3 regions of the Nonomuraea rubra genome follow, and region 3 is predicted to be linked to each of the others. Evidence: predicted binding sites of a transcription regulator. Region 3 holds the regulator's gene; each other region holds the start of a gene.
What was found. Region 3 encodes HrcA, which represses chaperone genes, less so after heat shock. Its sites were predicted from a motif close to TTGGCACTCTCNNNNNGAGAGTGCCAA; they were not measured.
Positions count from the first base shown of each region.

Region 1: groL (chaperonin GroEL) is a predicted target of HrcA. The motif match lies at 2,291-2,317, and genes of this name have one in related genera.
Region 2: groES (co-chaperone GroES) is a predicted target of HrcA. The motif match lies at 3,052-3,078, and genes of this name have one in related genera.

Region 1 is NZ_JACHMI010000001.1:389,711-394,710, reverse strand. It holds gene HD593_RS01845 (YbhB/YbcL family Raf kinase inhibitor-like protein) at 1-10, shown strand, start outside; gene HD593_RS01840 (hypothetical protein) at 56-409, opposite strand; gene groL (chaperonin GroEL) at 557-2,182, opposite strand; gene HD593_RS01830 (cold-shock protein) at 2,511-2,711, opposite strand; gene HD593_RS01825 (MoaD/ThiS family protein) at 2,956-3,231, opposite strand; gene thrC (threonine synthase) at 3,256-4,491, opposite strand; SAM riboswitch class I at 4,505-4,646, opposite strand; gene HD593_RS01815 (RNA polymerase sigma factor) at 4,726-5,000, opposite strand, start outside.
Region 2 is NZ_JACHMI010000001.1:11,421,337-11,426,336, forward strand. It holds gene HD593_RS52040 (sigma-70 family RNA polymerase sigma factor) at 1-19, opposite strand, end outside; gene HD593_RS52045 (DUF7711 family protein) at 276-872, opposite strand; gene groL (chaperonin GroEL) at 959-2,578, opposite strand; gene groES (co-chaperone GroES) at 2,651-2,962, opposite strand; gene HD593_RS52060 (class I SAM-dependent methyltransferase) at 3,242-4,417, shown strand; gene HD593_RS52065 (apolipoprotein A1/A4/E domain-containing protein) at 4,613-5,000, shown strand, end outside.
Region 3 is NZ_JACHMI010000001.1:9,934,162-9,939,161, forward strand. It holds gene HD593_RS45230 (SigE family RNA polymerase sigma factor) at 1-120, shown strand, start outside; gene HD593_RS45235 (hypothetical protein) at 117-770, shown strand; gene HD593_RS45240 (16S rRNA (uracil(1498)-N(3))-methyltransferase) at 780-1,505, opposite strand; gene dnaJ (molecular chaperone DnaJ) at 1,502-2,641, opposite strand; gene hrcA (heat-inducible transcriptional repressor HrcA) at 2,653-3,666, opposite strand; gene HD593_RS45255 (hypothetical protein) at 4,138-4,671, shown strand; gene HD593_RS45260 (DUF3097 domain-containing protein) at 4,689-5,000, shown strand, end outside.

The DNA.
Region 1 (5,000 bases), 9.5 Mb from region 3:
CGGCGTCTGAGCAGCCCGTCACCGGGCGCCTGGCTCGGCGTCAGGCGCCCGGGGCTCAGCGGCCCAGAGCGGCCGCCGGGCAGCCCACGAGCCCCGGCAGGATCTGGTCGACCAGCGGGATGCCGAGCCCCGGCCCGGGCGCGCAGATCGGCATGTGCAGCTCGCGCGGGAGCAGGATGTCGGGCATCGACTCGCCGTCGAGGTGCACCCGGGCCCCGGTGTCGCCGGCCTGCTTGGATTCGAGGTCGGTGTCGTCCTCCGCGTACGCCGCGGCCTCGTCGGCCGCGTCCTCCGCGTCGTAGGCGGGAACGGTCACCACGGTCAGGTCGTCGTCGGCGTGCGCGGGAACGGCCAGGGTGGTCGCGGCGGCCAGCGTCAGGGCGGCGATGCCGAATAGGCGGGAAAGCACAATCTGCTCCTTCGGTCGAGGTGTGAGCGCCACCACCTTCCCTCACTCCAAGTAACCGATCAATTGTGAAACGTAATAGCAGATAAACAAAACAAGAGCGGCCCGGAAAAACCCGGGCCGCTCTTCGTCCGCGCGGCGAGAAAAGACCTAGAAGTCCATGTCGCCGCCGCCCGGCATGGCCGGGGCGGCGGGGGTCTTCTCGGGCTTCTCGGCGATGACGGCCTCGGTCGTCAGGAACAGCGCCGCGATGGAGGCGGCGTTCTGCAGCGCCGAGCGCGTCACCTTGGCCGGGTCGATGATGCCCGACTCGAACATGTTGACGTACTCGCCGGAGGCCGCGTTCAGGCCCTCACCCGGGGTGAGGTTGCGCACCTTCTCGACCACGACGCCGCCCTCGAGACCGGCGTTGACCGCGATCTGCTTGAGCGGCTCCTCCAGCGCCTTCTTCACGATGGCGGCACCGGTGGCCTCGTCGCCGTTCAGCTCCAGCTTGTCGAACGCCTTCGCGCCCGCCTGCAGCAGCGCCACGCCACCGCCGGGCACGATGCCCTCCTCGACGGCCGCCTTGGCGTTACGCACGGCGTCCTCGATGCGGTGCTTGCGCTCCTTCAGCTCGACCTCGGTCGCGGCACCGGCCTTGATGACCGCCACGCCACCGGCGAGCTTGGCCAGGCGCTCCTGGAGCTTCTCACGGTCGTAGTCGGAGTCGGTCCGCTCGATCTCGGCGCGGATCTCGTTGACCCGGCCGGAGATCTGCTCGGCGTCACCGGCACCGTCGACGATCGTGGTCTCGTCCTTGGTCACGACCACCTTGCGGGCGCGGCCCAGCAGGTCGAGGGTGGCGGTCTCCAGCTTGAGGCCGACCTCCTCGGCGATGACCTGACCACCGGTCAGGATCGCGATGTCGTTCAGCATCGCCTTGCGGCGGTCACCGAAGCCCGGCGCCTTGACGGCGACGGAGCGGAACAGGCCGCGGATCTTGTTCACGACCAGGGTCGCCAGGGCCTCGCCCTCGACGTCCTCGGCGATGATCAGCAGCGGCTTGCCCGACTGGACGACCTTGTCGAGCAGCGGCAGCAGGTCCTTGTTGGCGGAGACCTTGCTGTTGACGATCAGGATGTACGGGTCCTCGAGCACGGCCTCCATGCGGTCCGAGTCGGTGACGAAGTACATCGACGTCATGCCCTTGTCGAAGCGCATGCCCTCGGTGAGCTCGAGCTCCAGGCCGAAGGTGTTGCTCTCCTCGACGGTGATGACGCCTTCCTTGCCGACCTTGTCCATCGCCTCGGCGATAAGCGAGCCGATCTCGGCGTCGGCGGCGGAGATGGAGGCCGTGGAAGCGATCTGCTCCTTGGTCTCCACGTCCTTGGCCAGCTTGGAGAGCTCCTCGCTGACGCGCTCGACGGCCGCCTCGATGCCCTTCTTCAGGGCCATCGGGTTGGCGCCGGCGGCGACGTTGCGCAGGCCCTCACGCACCAGCGCCTGGGCGAGCACGGTGGCGGTCGTGGTGCCGTCGCCCGCGACGTCGTCCGTCTTCTTGGCGACTTCCTTGACCAGCTCGGCGCCGATCTTCTCCCACGGGTCCTCGAGCTCGATCTCCTTGGCGATGGACACACCGTCGTTGGTGATCGTGGGAGCGCCCCACTTCTTCTCCAGCACGACGTTGCGGCCCTTGGGGCCGAGGGTCACCTTGACGGCGTCGGCGAGCTGGTTCATACCGCGCTCGAGACCGCGCCGGGCGTCCTCGTCAAACGCGATCATCTTGGCTGCCATAAGGCTAGACCTCCCACATGCAGGGTGGCTTGTCGTGGACCGAGCCGACGCCCGCGACGGCATGGGTCAGCATCTCCGTTCGGCAGACCCCATCGTCTCGATCCGGTGTTGGCACTCTGCTGCACAGAGTGCCAACGAACTGTTTAGCACTCTACCCTGCCGAGTGCAAGCGAACGCCACCCCGCCCGGCATTCCCGCCCAGGTCAATCAGTCGGTACGGCGAGCCGCGCGGAGCGGCTCGCCGTACGCGAGTCGGCGAAAGAGAGGTGACGGCTCGCGCGGACTGCGTTGCCGCGCGATCCCGCCCGGTGCATACCAGCTTGGACGTTCAGACCGTGCGGACGGACTCCGCCTGCGGCCCCTTCTGGCCCTGCGTGATCTCGAACTCGACACGCTGCCCCTGTTCGAGAGAGCGGTACCCGTCCATCATGATCGCTGAGTAATGGACGAATACATCCTTACCACCGTCTACCGCGATGAAGCCGTAGCCCTTGTCCGCGTTGAACCACTTGACGGTGCCCTGCGCCACTTCCGACTCCTCTTACTGGTCTCCCAGATCTCGCCCATTCCTCCGCGGGACCTGTAATCGTATGACTTAACGGAAAAGCAGCCAGACGATCGCCCTCGACCATACCTGTGGCACGGGGTTTGGCAACAGAGTCAATCCGCAAACTGCCTATTTCTTCGCAGTACAGGTGGTTCAACGTTGAATTGCCAGGGAAAAGGAGAAGGCGCCCACTAGGGGCGCCTTCAAGTGGGTAGGTCTCCGGGGCTCAGCCGCCGGCGACCGCCGGGATGATGGAGATCTGAGTGCCCTCAGGGGCCGGCGTGTCGAGGCCTTCGGCGAAACGGACGTCCTCTTCCCCAACGTAAACGTTGACGAAACGACGAATCTTGCCCGATTCATCCAGAATTCTCGCGCCGATCCCCGGGTAGTCGGAGTCGAGCTTGGCGAGCACGTCACGAAGAGTCGCGCCTTCGCCACTGACCTCCGCGTTCCCCCCGGTGTACGTGCGCAGAATGGTGGGAATCCGCACAGAAACGCTCATGGTTCTAATCGCCTTTCCTGGTTGTCAGACAGTCGCGCGGAACGCGTCGAGAGAGGGCTTGATCACGGCGGTGGGCTCGACGGCCTCACCGGTGAGCACGTCGAGCGTCTTGAGCCCGTCGCCGGTGTTGAGCACCACGGTCTCCGCCTCGGGGTCGAGCACCCCGCTCTCGGTGAGCTTCTTCAGCACGCCGACGGTGACCCCGCCGGCGGTCTCGGCGAAAATGCCTTCCGTCGAGGCCAGCAGCTTCATCGCGGCCACGATCTCGGCGTCCGTGACGTCCTCGACGCCGCCTCCGGTACGCCGGGCGATGTCCAGCACGTACGGCCCGTCGGCGGGGTTGCCGATGGCCAGCGACTTGGCGATGGTGTCGGGCTTGACCGGCTGCACGACGTCGTGCCCCGCCTTGTAGGCCGTGGACACGGGCGAGCACCCGAGGGCCTGGGCCCCGAAGACCTTGTACGGGGTGTCCTCCACCAGGCCCAGCCTCACCAGCTCCTTGAAGCCCTTGTCGATCTTCGTGAGCTGGGAGCCGGAGGCGATGGGGATGATGATCTGCTCGGGCAGCCGCCAGCCGAGCTGCTCGGCGATCTCGTACGCGAGCGTCTTGGAGCCCTCGGCGTAGTAGGGCCGCAGGTTCACGTTGACGAAGCCCCACTTGTCGCCCATGGGGTCGCCGATCAGCTCCGAGCAGAACCGGTTGACCTCGTCGTACGTGCCGTCGATGCCGATCAGCCGCCCGCCGAACACGCGGGCCATGGCGATCTTGGCCTTCTCCAGGTTGGCCGGGATGAACACGCACGCGTCGAGCCCGGCCCGCGCGGCGGCCGCGGTGACGGCGCCGGCCAGGTTGCCCGTGGAGGAGCAGGAAAGGGTGTGGAAACCGAAGTTGCGGGCCGCCTCGACGGCCATGGCCACGACCCGGTCCTTGAAGGAGTGGGTGGGGTTGCCCGAGTCATCCTTCACGTAAAGGGACTTGATGCCGAGCGCGCGCCCCAGGTTTCCGGCCTTGACCAATTTCGTCCAACCGGGGTTCATATTGGGCTTACTGGCCACGTCCGCGGGAACGGGCAGCAGCGAGCGGTAACGCCAGATGTTCGCGGGACCCGATTCGATCTCCGCGCGGGACACGTCACCGAAGTCGTAGGCCGCCTCCAGCGGCCCGAAACACTCCTGGCACGCGAAGCTCGGGCCCAGCGGGTAACGGGCGCCGCACTCGCGGCAGGACAGAGCGACGGCAGGACCAAAGTCGAGCGACATGAAGCGAGGCCTTCCCTCATCTTCGCCCACGGCCACCTTGACCGCGAACCGGAATTGGCACCTTGTCCCGGTCGGCCTCGCCAGGTCGCGAGTCGAAAGCCGGGAGGGTTGCCGGGGCTTCGCAGGGCCGGTCCCTCCACCCCTCTGGATGAGCAATATGAAGTTGTTGAAATGGACTCTACCCGCTTAAGTGCCCGAAATGACCACTCGTCTCAACATGCGAGACAAGCAGTCTCAGCGATAGTCCTCACCGAGCACGCCCTGCACGTATTTGCGGGCCTGATGAATCCGGGATTTCGCCGTGCCCAGCGGGATGTTGAGCTGCTCGGCCACCTCGTTGTAGTCGAGCTGGACGATGTCGCGCAGCACCAGTGCCTGCGCCAGGTCGGGCTTGTCGGCCTCCAGCGCCTCCATCGCGTCGAGCAGGTCGAGCCGCGACCCCGCGATCACGCTGACCCGCCGCGCGTCGGGCTTCTGCATGGGCAGCTCGTCGGAGGTCTGCTCGGCCG
Region 2 (5,000 bases), 1.5 Mb from region 3:
CCTCGCTCACGATAGGCATGATGCCCGCACTGATCCGGCCTGTCGTCATAGCGAACGGCTACGGATTGGTCACATTGAAGCGACGATAACGAGCAGTAATCAACCGACCACACTAAGCCTTTATGCTGACATAATGTTTCAGGCGATAACCCGGAATGCGCGACATTTGTCAGACCCCCCGACGCTTATCGCACACTCCCGGTTTACTCCAATAAGCCACCTTTTCCCCCACTTCCCCCCAACCCGCCCATGAGGGGACACGCCGCCGCTCAAGATCATTCATCGCGCGCGTCCAGCAGTTCGAGGTATCCCCGTACCGCCTCCCAGAGGTGATGTTCCGGATACCGCCGCAACCCCCGGTGCTCCCGCCGCCACTGACGGTCCCAGTACGCCCCCTGCACCGCCCTGAGGTGCTCCAGAGCCGCCTCCAGCTCCTCCGCCACCCCGGCGACCCGCTCCTCCCCGCGGGGAGCCCCAGCACCGCGCAGCGCCTCGAACCGCCGCTCCCGCAGCGCCGCCAGCACGCCCTCGTCGATCCCCTCCAGCGACCAGAAGCGCACCGGCCGGTGGATGCGATGGTTGGCCACCGGCTCCCCGAACGACCGCCACCAGTAGGCGATCCCGCCCTCGTCCAGCCGCAGGAAGTCCACCAGCCACGCCGTGCCCGGCGGGTGCGTGCCCCAGGCCACCTCCTCCGGCGGCAGGTTCAGCACGAAGGCGACCTCGATCTCGGCGAGCGGATCCGCCCCCTCCGTCAGAGGGCCGAACACGTGCGCCTCCCGCAGGAACGGCTCCTCCGCCGGCAGCCGCCTGGTCTGCTCGCACGCCCCGGCCAGCATCCTCAACCGCTCCACAGCCCGCGCGTACCGCATGCTCCCCAGCCTAGGGCCCGGCCCCTGAAACGCCGTACGGCCCGCACCCCCTCCGGGTGCGGGCCGTAACGGGACGGAAGGCGCGGTCAGTGGCCGTGGCCGTGACCGTGACCCTGGCCGGCGGCCGGGGCCTCCTCCTCGGGCTTGTCCACCACGAGCGCCTCGGTGGTGAGCAGCATGCCCGCGATCGAAGCGGCGTTCTGCACGGCCGAGCGCGTGACCTTGACCGGGTCGATGACGCCCTGGTCGAGCAGGTTCACGTACTCGCCGGTGGCGGCGTTGAGGCCGTGACCGGCCTCCAGCTCGGCCACCTTGTGCGTCACCACGTAGCCCTCGAGACCGGCGTTCTCGGCGATCCAGCGGGCCGGCTCGACCAGCGCGCGGCGGACGATGCCGACGCCCGTGGCCTCGTCGCCCGTGAGGCCGAGGTCGTCGAGGTCCTTCGAGATGTGGATGAGCGCGGAGCCACCGCCGGAGACGATGCCCTCCTCGATCGCGGCGCGCGTCGCGGAGATCGCGTCCTCGAGGCGGTGCTTCTTCTCCTTCAGCTCCACCTCGGTGGCGGCGCCGACGCGCAGCACGCACACACCGCCGGCGAGCTTGGCCAGACGCTCCTGCAGCTTCTCGCGGTCCCAGTCGGAGTCGGACTGCTCGATGGCAATCTTGATCTCCTTGACGCGGTCCTCGATGGCCTGCGCGTCACCGGCGCCGTCGACGATGGTCGTGGCGTCCTTGGTGACGACGACGCGGCGGGCCGTGCCGAGCACCTCGAGACCGACGTGCTCCAGCTTGAGGCCGACCTCCTCGCTGACGACCTGGCCGCCGGTGAGGATGGCCATGTCCTGCAGCATCGCCTTGCGGCGGTCGCCGAAGCCCGGGGCCTTGACGGCCACGGAGGTGAAGGTGCCGCGGATCTTGTTGGTGACCAGGACGGCCAGGGCCTCGCCCTCGACGTCCTCGGCGACCACGAGGAGCGGCTTCTTCGTCTGGGCGATCTTCTCCAGCAGCGGCAGGAAGTCCGCGATGGAGGAGATCTTGCCCTGGGTGAGCAGGATGTAGGCGTCCTCGAGGACGGACTCCATCCGCTCGGGGTCGGTCACCATGTAGGCCGACAGGTAGCCCTTGTCGAACTGCATGCCCTCGGTGAACTCGAGCTCCATGCCCATGGCGTTGGACTCTTCGACGGTGAGCACACCGTCCTTGCCCACCTTGTCGAACGCCTCGGCGATCAGGCCGCCGATCTGCGCGTCCTGCGCGGAGATCGTCGCGACATTGGCGATCTCCTTCTTGTCGCCGACCTCGCGGGCGCTGGCCAGCAGCTTGTCGCTGACGGCCTTGGCGGCCTTGTCGATGCCGCGCTTGAGCGACAGCGGCGAGGCGCCGGCGGCCACGTTGCGCAGGCCCTCGCGGACCATGGCCTGGGCCAGGACGGTCGCGGTGGTGGTGCCGTCGCCCGCGATGTCGTTGGTCTTGGTGGCAACTTCCTTGGCGAGCTGGGCGCCGAGGTTCTCGTAGCGCTCCTCCAGCTCGATCTCACGAGCGATGGTCACACCGTCGTTCGTGATCGTCGGCGCACCGAACTTCTTGTCGATGACGACGTTGCGGCCACGCGGGCCGAGGGTTACCTTCACGGCGTCCGCGAGGGCGTTCACGCCGCGCTCGAGCGCGCGGCGGGCGTCCTCGTCGAACTCCAGGATCTTCGCCATTGCTGAAAGTCCTCTCCTAGCGTCGAAAGCCCCGGCCGCCCTCAAGAGCGCCCGGGGCTCGACACAACCGGCTTACTTCTCGATGATCGCGAGAACGTCGCGGGCGGAGAGCACGAGGTACTCCTCGCCGCCGTACTTGACCTCGGTGCCGCCGTACTTGCTGTAGAGGACGATGTCGCCCTCAGAGACGTCGAGCGGAATCCGCTTGTCGCCGTCCTCGTCCCAGTTGCCCGGGCCCACCGCGAGGACCTTGCCCTCCTGCGGCTTCTCCTTGGCGGTGTCAGGGATGACCAGGCCGGAAGCGGTGGTCTGCTCGGCCTCAAGCGGCTGGACCACAATGCGGTCGCCGAGCGGCTTAACGGGAACCTTGGTGGCGGTCGTCACGATCGGACCTCCCCTTCAGATTTGAATGATCTAGAAGAGGCGACCAGCGGGGCCTGCCGTCGCGGGTGTCAGACCTGCCTCGTCGCACGTTGGCACTCTCAAGGGGAGAGTGCCAACAGGAAACATATGCAAGAGGGGCTTGACAGTCAACACGAACGCGTCTGCTGAGAGCGATCAGGCCCCCGGCATGGTCGAGTCTTCCACGTGCGTGAACCTCCCGGCCGCCGCCGCGCCGCCCGGAGGCCACCCCGCTCCCGCGTGCCGCTAACGTCAGATGACGTGGACCTCGACGCCTTCACCGAGTTGCTGACCCCGCGCGGCAGGCGCGCGCTGGCGGAGGCCGGGGAGCTGGCGGGCGCCGACCCGGTCGTCGCCGCCACCACGTTGCGCAGGACGTACGACGCGGCGCTCACCTCGGCGGCGCTCACCCAGGCCGGGCTCAGGGAGCGGGCCAGGGCCAAGTTCGGCGCGGACGCCGGGCGGATGTTCTTCACGCCGCACGGCCTGGAGCAGTCCACGAGGGCGGAGGTGGCCGCGCACCGTGCCCGCCGCCTGCTCGACCTGCACGGCGCGCGGGCGCCCCGGGTCGTGGACGCGTGCTGCGGCGTCGGCGGCGACCTGCTCGCGCTGGCCCGCGCCGGCTGCACCGTGGCCGCCGTGGACACCGACCCGCTGACCGTCGCGGTGGCCAGGGCCAACGCGGAGGAGTTCGGGCTGGCCGACCGGGTCACGGTGACCGTGGCGGACGCGGCGGACGTCCGGCCGGAGGACTACGACGCGCTGTTCGCCGACCCTGCGAGGCGGACGGGCCGGGGCCGGACGTTCGACCCCCTGGCCTACTCGCCGCCCTGGCCCGTGGTGCTGGACCTGGTCTCCCGGGCGCGCCTGGCCTGCCTCAAGGTCGCCCCCGGCATCCCGTACGAGTTCATCCCCGAGGGCGCCGAGGCGGAGTGGATCTCGTACAAGGGGGAGGTCAAGGAGGCCACCCTGTGGACCGGGTCCCGAGGTGGCAGGCGGGCGACCCTGCTGCCCGGCGGCCACACGATGACCGCCACCGGCGTGCGGGCCCCGGTCGGCGCGCCGGGCCGCTTCGTCTACGAGCCGGACGGTGCGGCCGTCCGCGCGCACCTGGTCGGCGAGGTGGCCGAGTTGGTCGGCGGCAGGCTGCTCGACCCGATGATCGCCTACGTCACGGCCGACGAGCCGGTGGACACCCCGTGGGCCGCCGCCTACGAAGTGGATGACATTCTTCCCTTTTCCCTGAAAAGGCTCCGCACCGCCCTCCGTGAGCGACAAATCGGCAATGTCACCATCAAAAAGCGCGGCTCCGCCGTGGACATCGAGCGCCTGCGCACCGATTTGCGCCTCAAGGGCGACAAATCCATGGTGATCATGCTCACCAGAATTGCCGACAAACCCTCAGTAATCCTGTGCAAGCCCTCCCCACCTGCCTGAATCGCCGAATCCGGCCATCCGTACGTTAATGGCGATCTTTCAATTCACCCCTGACGGACCTTGATCGAAAGGCTAAGGTGGGCGGGCGAGGAGTTCTCCGCCCCATTGCGGTTGACCGCGCTCTCACCTTTCAACGATAAACCGGACCTATCCCACCGCTGCGCGGCAGACCGTCGGCGAGCGAAGGAGCTTTCGGTGGACCATTCCAACCACGCCGCCCTTCTTCCAAACGGCTACGACGCCGTCCCCAAGAGGATGCGAGACCTGCTCGCGCGTGCCGCCCAGGACCATGTCTACGAGCAACGCACCCAGGGCGCCGTGCTCGACGAGATCCGCCAGCGGCTCGAAGGCATGGAGTGGCTGCTGCGCGAGGTGCGCGAGCGCGAGCTGGGCGGCCTCAGCGGGGCGCTGGAGACGGTCAGCGGGCGGCTGGACGAGATCTCCGCCAAGCCACCGATGTGGGCGGAGGGCCTGGCGCAGCACGTGGAGGCCGTACGCGACCACGTCGATGCCGTGGGCGAGAAGGTCGGCCACGTCGACGCCCGGGTCACCCCGGTGGCCGAGCTGCCGAGCCTGTGGGCCG
Region 3 (5,000 bases):
TACGGTGATTTGTCCGAAGCTGAGATAGCCCACGCCATGGGGATCAGCAAGGGCGCGGTCAAGAGCCACACCGCACGTGGCATGGCCGCCCTGCGATCGGTCCTGGAGAAGATGTCATGACCCAGCCCCCCGACGAGTACGGCGACCTCCTGCGCCGTGCGCTCCGCGCGGAGGCGGACGCGGTCGTGCCCTCGCCGGAAGGACTGGAGATCATCCGTGCCCGCATCTCGCGGCGCGGCGTACGCAACCTGTTCTGGTGGCGCGCCGGTGCGGCCGGGGTCGGCGCGGTCCTGGTGGCCGGTGCGATCGTGATGGCGATCCCCAACCTGCGCTCCCAGATCATCGAGCAGACCGTCACCCCCATAGACGTCTCGACGTCTTCCGAGGCCCCGTCCAACTCCTCCACCACGCGCTCCCACCAGCCGCCGGAGAAGGAACCGGCTCCCCAGCAGTCGCAGCCGGTCGTCGTGGTCCCCGAATCGTCGGCACCACCCTCCCCCAAGCCCACGCGGAAGGCCGGCTCGACCAGCAGGCCGTCGCCCTCCCCCAGCCCGACGCCGACCGACTGCCCCTCGCCGCTCGCCGAGCAGACCGAGCCGCCCGCCGACTGCCCCGAAGCCTCGCCCACGCCCACGCCGACCGCGGAGGAGCCGGCCACGGGGCAGCCCTCGGCGTGCCCGCCCGAGGAGTGCCCGCCTCCCGACGAGGTGACGGAGACGCCCACCGAGCTGGCCAGCCCCCTGCTGGACAACTCCCAGACCACTCCCTGAGCCGGGCTCCTACCAGCGTCCCGTACGGCTGAGCAGCACGGCCGCCGCGGCCACCCCGGCCGTGGACGTACGCAGCACCGTCGGCCCGAGCAGCACCGACGTCGCCTTCGCGGCCCTGAACCCGGCCAGCTCCTCCTCCGAGACGCCGCCCTCCGGCCCCACGACCACCACGATGTCGCCGCCCGCGGGCAGCGGCACGCCGGACAGCGGCTCCGCCGCCTCCTCGTGCAGCACCAGCCCCAGCGCGGCCTCCGACAGGAGCCGTTCGACCTGCCTGGTGGAGGCCAGGTCGGCCACCTCGAGCAGGTGGAAGCGGCGGGCCTGCTTGCCCGCCTCGCGGGCGGTGGAACGCCAGCGGCCCAGCGCCTTGGCGACCTTGTCGCCCTTCCACTGCGTGATGCTGCGCGCGGCGGCCCACGGGACGATGACGTCCACGCCGGCCTCGGTCATCATCTCGACCGCCAGCTCGCCCCTGTCGCCCTTGGGCAGCCCCTGGACGACGACGAGCCTGGGCCTGGACGCCTCGACGTCGTAGCGGCGCAGCACGTCGAGGCGGAGCGCGTCCTTCAGCGTCTCGCGCACGACGCACTCGGCCACCGCGCCGGCGCCGTCGGTCAGGTCGACCCGCTCTCCGGGCCGCAGGCGGCGCACGGAGGCCGCGTGCCGCCCCTCGGGGCCGTCGAGGGTCAGCTCAGGGCCGTCGAGACCCTGAGCGAGGAAGACCGGGACCGTCACCGGCCGTTGAAGGCGTCGCGCAACCGCGAGAAGAAGCCCTGCTGCCCCGGCGCGAACTTGCCCGGCGGCCGCTCCTCGCCCCGCTGCTTGGCCAGCTCGCGCAGCAGGTCCTCCTGCGCGGTGTCGAGGCGGGTCGGGGTCTCGACGTTGACGTGGATCAGCAGGTCGCCCCTGCCGGACTCGTTGAGGCGCTGGACGCCGCGGCCGTACATGGTGATGACCTGGCCGGACTGCGTGCCGGGGCGGACGTCCACCTCTTCGGCGCCGTCGAGGGTCTCGACCGTGAGGATGGTGCCGAGAGCGGCGGCCGTCATCGGGATCTGGACGGTGCAGTGGAGGTCGTCGCCGCGCCGTTCGAAGATCTCGTGGTTGCGCTCGACGATCTCGAGGAACAGGTCTCCGGGCGGGCCACCACCCGGGCCGACCTCGCCCTCGCCGGCGAGCTGGATGTGCGTGCCGTCCTCGACGCCCGCCGGGATGCGGACCTTGATCGTACGGCGGGTGCGGACGCGGCCGTCGCCGGAGCACTCCTGGCAGGGGTGGCGGATGATCGTGCCGAAGCCCCCGCACTGCGGGCACGGGCGCGAGGTCATGACCTGGCCCAGGAACGAGCGGGTGACCTGGGAGATCTCGCCGCGCCCGTTGCACATGTCACAGGTGTCGGGGTGGGTGCCGGGCGCGGCGCCCGCGCCGTGGCAGACCTCGCACAGCACGGCCGTGTCGACGACCAGCTCGCGGGTGGTGCCGAACGCGGTCTCGCGCAGGTCGAGCTCCACCCGGATGGTCGCGTTGCGGCCCCTGCGGGCCCGCGAGCGCGGCCCTCTGGCGCCGGTCGCGGTGCCGAAGAAGGCGTCCATGATGTCGCTGAACGGGAAGCCCGCGCCGAAGCCGCCGGCGCCGGCCGCCGCTCCCGCGCCGCCGAAGGGGTCGCCACCCAGGTCGTACATCTGGCGCTTGTTCGGGTCGGACAGCACCTCGTAGGCCTGCGTGATCTCCTTGAACCGCTCCTGGGTCTCAGGATCGGGGTTCACGTCGGGGTGCAGCTCGCGGGCGAGTCGGCGGTAAGCCTTCTTGATCTCATCCTGACTTGCGTCACGGCGCACCCCGAGGGTGGCGTAGTAGTCGCTGTTTGCCACTTATCGACCTCTTATGATGCAGCCAGGATCTGGCTGACGTAGCGTGCCACCGCGCGTACGGCGCCCATCGTCACGGGATAGTCCATCCTGGTCGGCCCCAGCACACCGAGCCGGGCCAGTTGGTTGTCGCCAGAACCGTATCCGGTCGCGACGATGGATGTCCCCCGCAGGTACGGGTTTTCCGAGCCGATGCGCACGGTGAGCGCGGACGGGGTGTCGTTGGTCGTCTCGCCGAGCAGCCGCATGAGCACGACCTGCTCCTCCAGCGCCTCCAGCACGTCGCGCAGGCCGGTGGCGAAGTCGGCGCCGGCGAGGTTGGCCGCGCCGGCGAACACGATCTTCTCGTCGTGCCGCTCGACCAGCGTCTCCAGCAGCACGGACAGGATCGTCGCGGCGGCGGGCCGGTCTTCGTGAGCCAGCCGCTCGGGCAGATCGGCGACCAGCTCGGGCACGTTGCTCAGGCCGCAGCCGTCGAGGCAGGCGTTGAGCACGGCGCGCAGGTGCGCGATCCGGGCGTCGTCGATCGCCTCCGGCAGCTCGACCACGCGCTGCTCGACGCGGCCGGTGTTGGTGATCAGCACGAGCATGACCCGCCGGTCGCTGAGCGGGACCAGCTCGACGTGCCTCACGGTGGAACGGGTCAGCGTCGGGTACTGCACGACCGCCACCTGCCTGGTCAGCTGCGCGAGCAGCCGGACGGTGCGGGTCACCACGTCGTCGAGGTCGACCGCGCCGGCCAGGAAGGTCTCGATCGCCCTGCGCTCGGCTCCCGACAGCGGCTTGACCTGCGAGAGCCGGTCGACGAACAAGCGGTATCCCTTGTCCGTCGGCACGCGGCCCGCGCTGGTGTGCGGCTGGGTGATGTAGCCTTCCTCCTCCAGCGCGGCCATGTCGTTCCTGACCGTCGCCGGGGAGACCTTCAGATTGTGGCGCTCGGCGAGTGCCTTGGAGCCCACCGGTTCGTTGGTGGACACGTAGTCTTCGACAATGGCGCGGAGCACCGCCAGTTTCCTATCGTCGAGCACGTGCTCACCTCCTGCCTCTGTCCATATCAGGAACGCGAGGTCTAGCACTCTGTGTTCCCGAGTGCCAAGTGTACGGCTCTCGCCCACAAGGTGCGATAACACCGCGTCCCACATCCTGCTTCTAGCTTCTTGGAAGCGACAGGCCTCACACTTGCCCATATGACCGACGAATCCCGGCCCCCGTCGTACGGCCCCCCGCCTGGGCAGGGTCCCTACCACGGTCAGCCGCAGCCTCCCCAGTACGGCCCGCAGCCGGGGTCCCAGCCGGGTTACGGTCCCCAACCCGGCTCGCAGCCCGGCCCGGGCCAGGCGCCTCCTCCGCACTGGCAGCCGCCGTCCGGGCCGCAGCCCGGGCCGGTCCCGCCGCAGTACGGCGGAGCCACCCAGTTCGGCCCGCCACCTCAGTACGGACAATACGGCCAACAAGCCCAATTTCCTCCACGAATCAACCCCAAAGCCATAAAGCCCAGTTTGTGGTGGCTCGCGGCGGTCTGGGGCGTGTTTCTGGCGTGCGGGGTGGCCGGGGCGCTCATGTTCACCGGCGGCGTGGTGAGCAGCGTGTCCGACCTGGCCCCGACCAGGACGTTCGCGTCCGGCGAAAGTGTCACGGTGCCGATCGACCCGGCCGAGAAGCCCGGCGTGTACATCGCCAGCGACACCCAGGTCAGCTACGACTGCGCCATTACCGGCGGCCCCGGGCAGGCGAGGCTCGCCAAGACCACGGGATCCCAGAAGGTCACGGTGGGAGGCGCCGTGTGGGAGCAGTTCCTCGTGATCAACGCGCCCGCCAAGGGCGACTACCAGCTCACCTGCACCAACCAGGAACAGGCCACCGTCAGGTACGGCGTGGGCCGCGACGCCTTCTCCGCCGTGGGCGGCATCACCGGCGGGCTCGCCGCCCTGTTCCTGGTCCCGGGAGCCGGGCTGCTCCTCGCGATCGGCGGCACCATCACCGTCCTGGTCCGGCGCAGCGGTGCGCGCAAGCGCCTTGCGGTCGGCGGGTGATTTGCTACGGTCCCCGTGTGTACGAGGGCGATGTACTGGCGGGAAATTGGCGGCGGCCGGGCAAGGGGAAGATCCCGAAAGTGCCCGCCGAGCCGGACCTCGTCGTCGAGGACGCCGACAGCGGCTTCTGCGGCGCCGTGGTGGCCTGCGACAAGGAGGCCGTCACGCTGGAAGACCGGTTCGGCAAGCGCCGCCTGTTCCCGCTCGCGCCCGCCGCCTTCCTGCTGGACGGCAAGCCCGTGACGCTGGTACGGCCGGCGGCGGCCCCCGCCTCCGGGCCCAGGCGCAGCGCGTCCGGCTCGATCGCCGTGGAGGGATTGCGCGCCAGG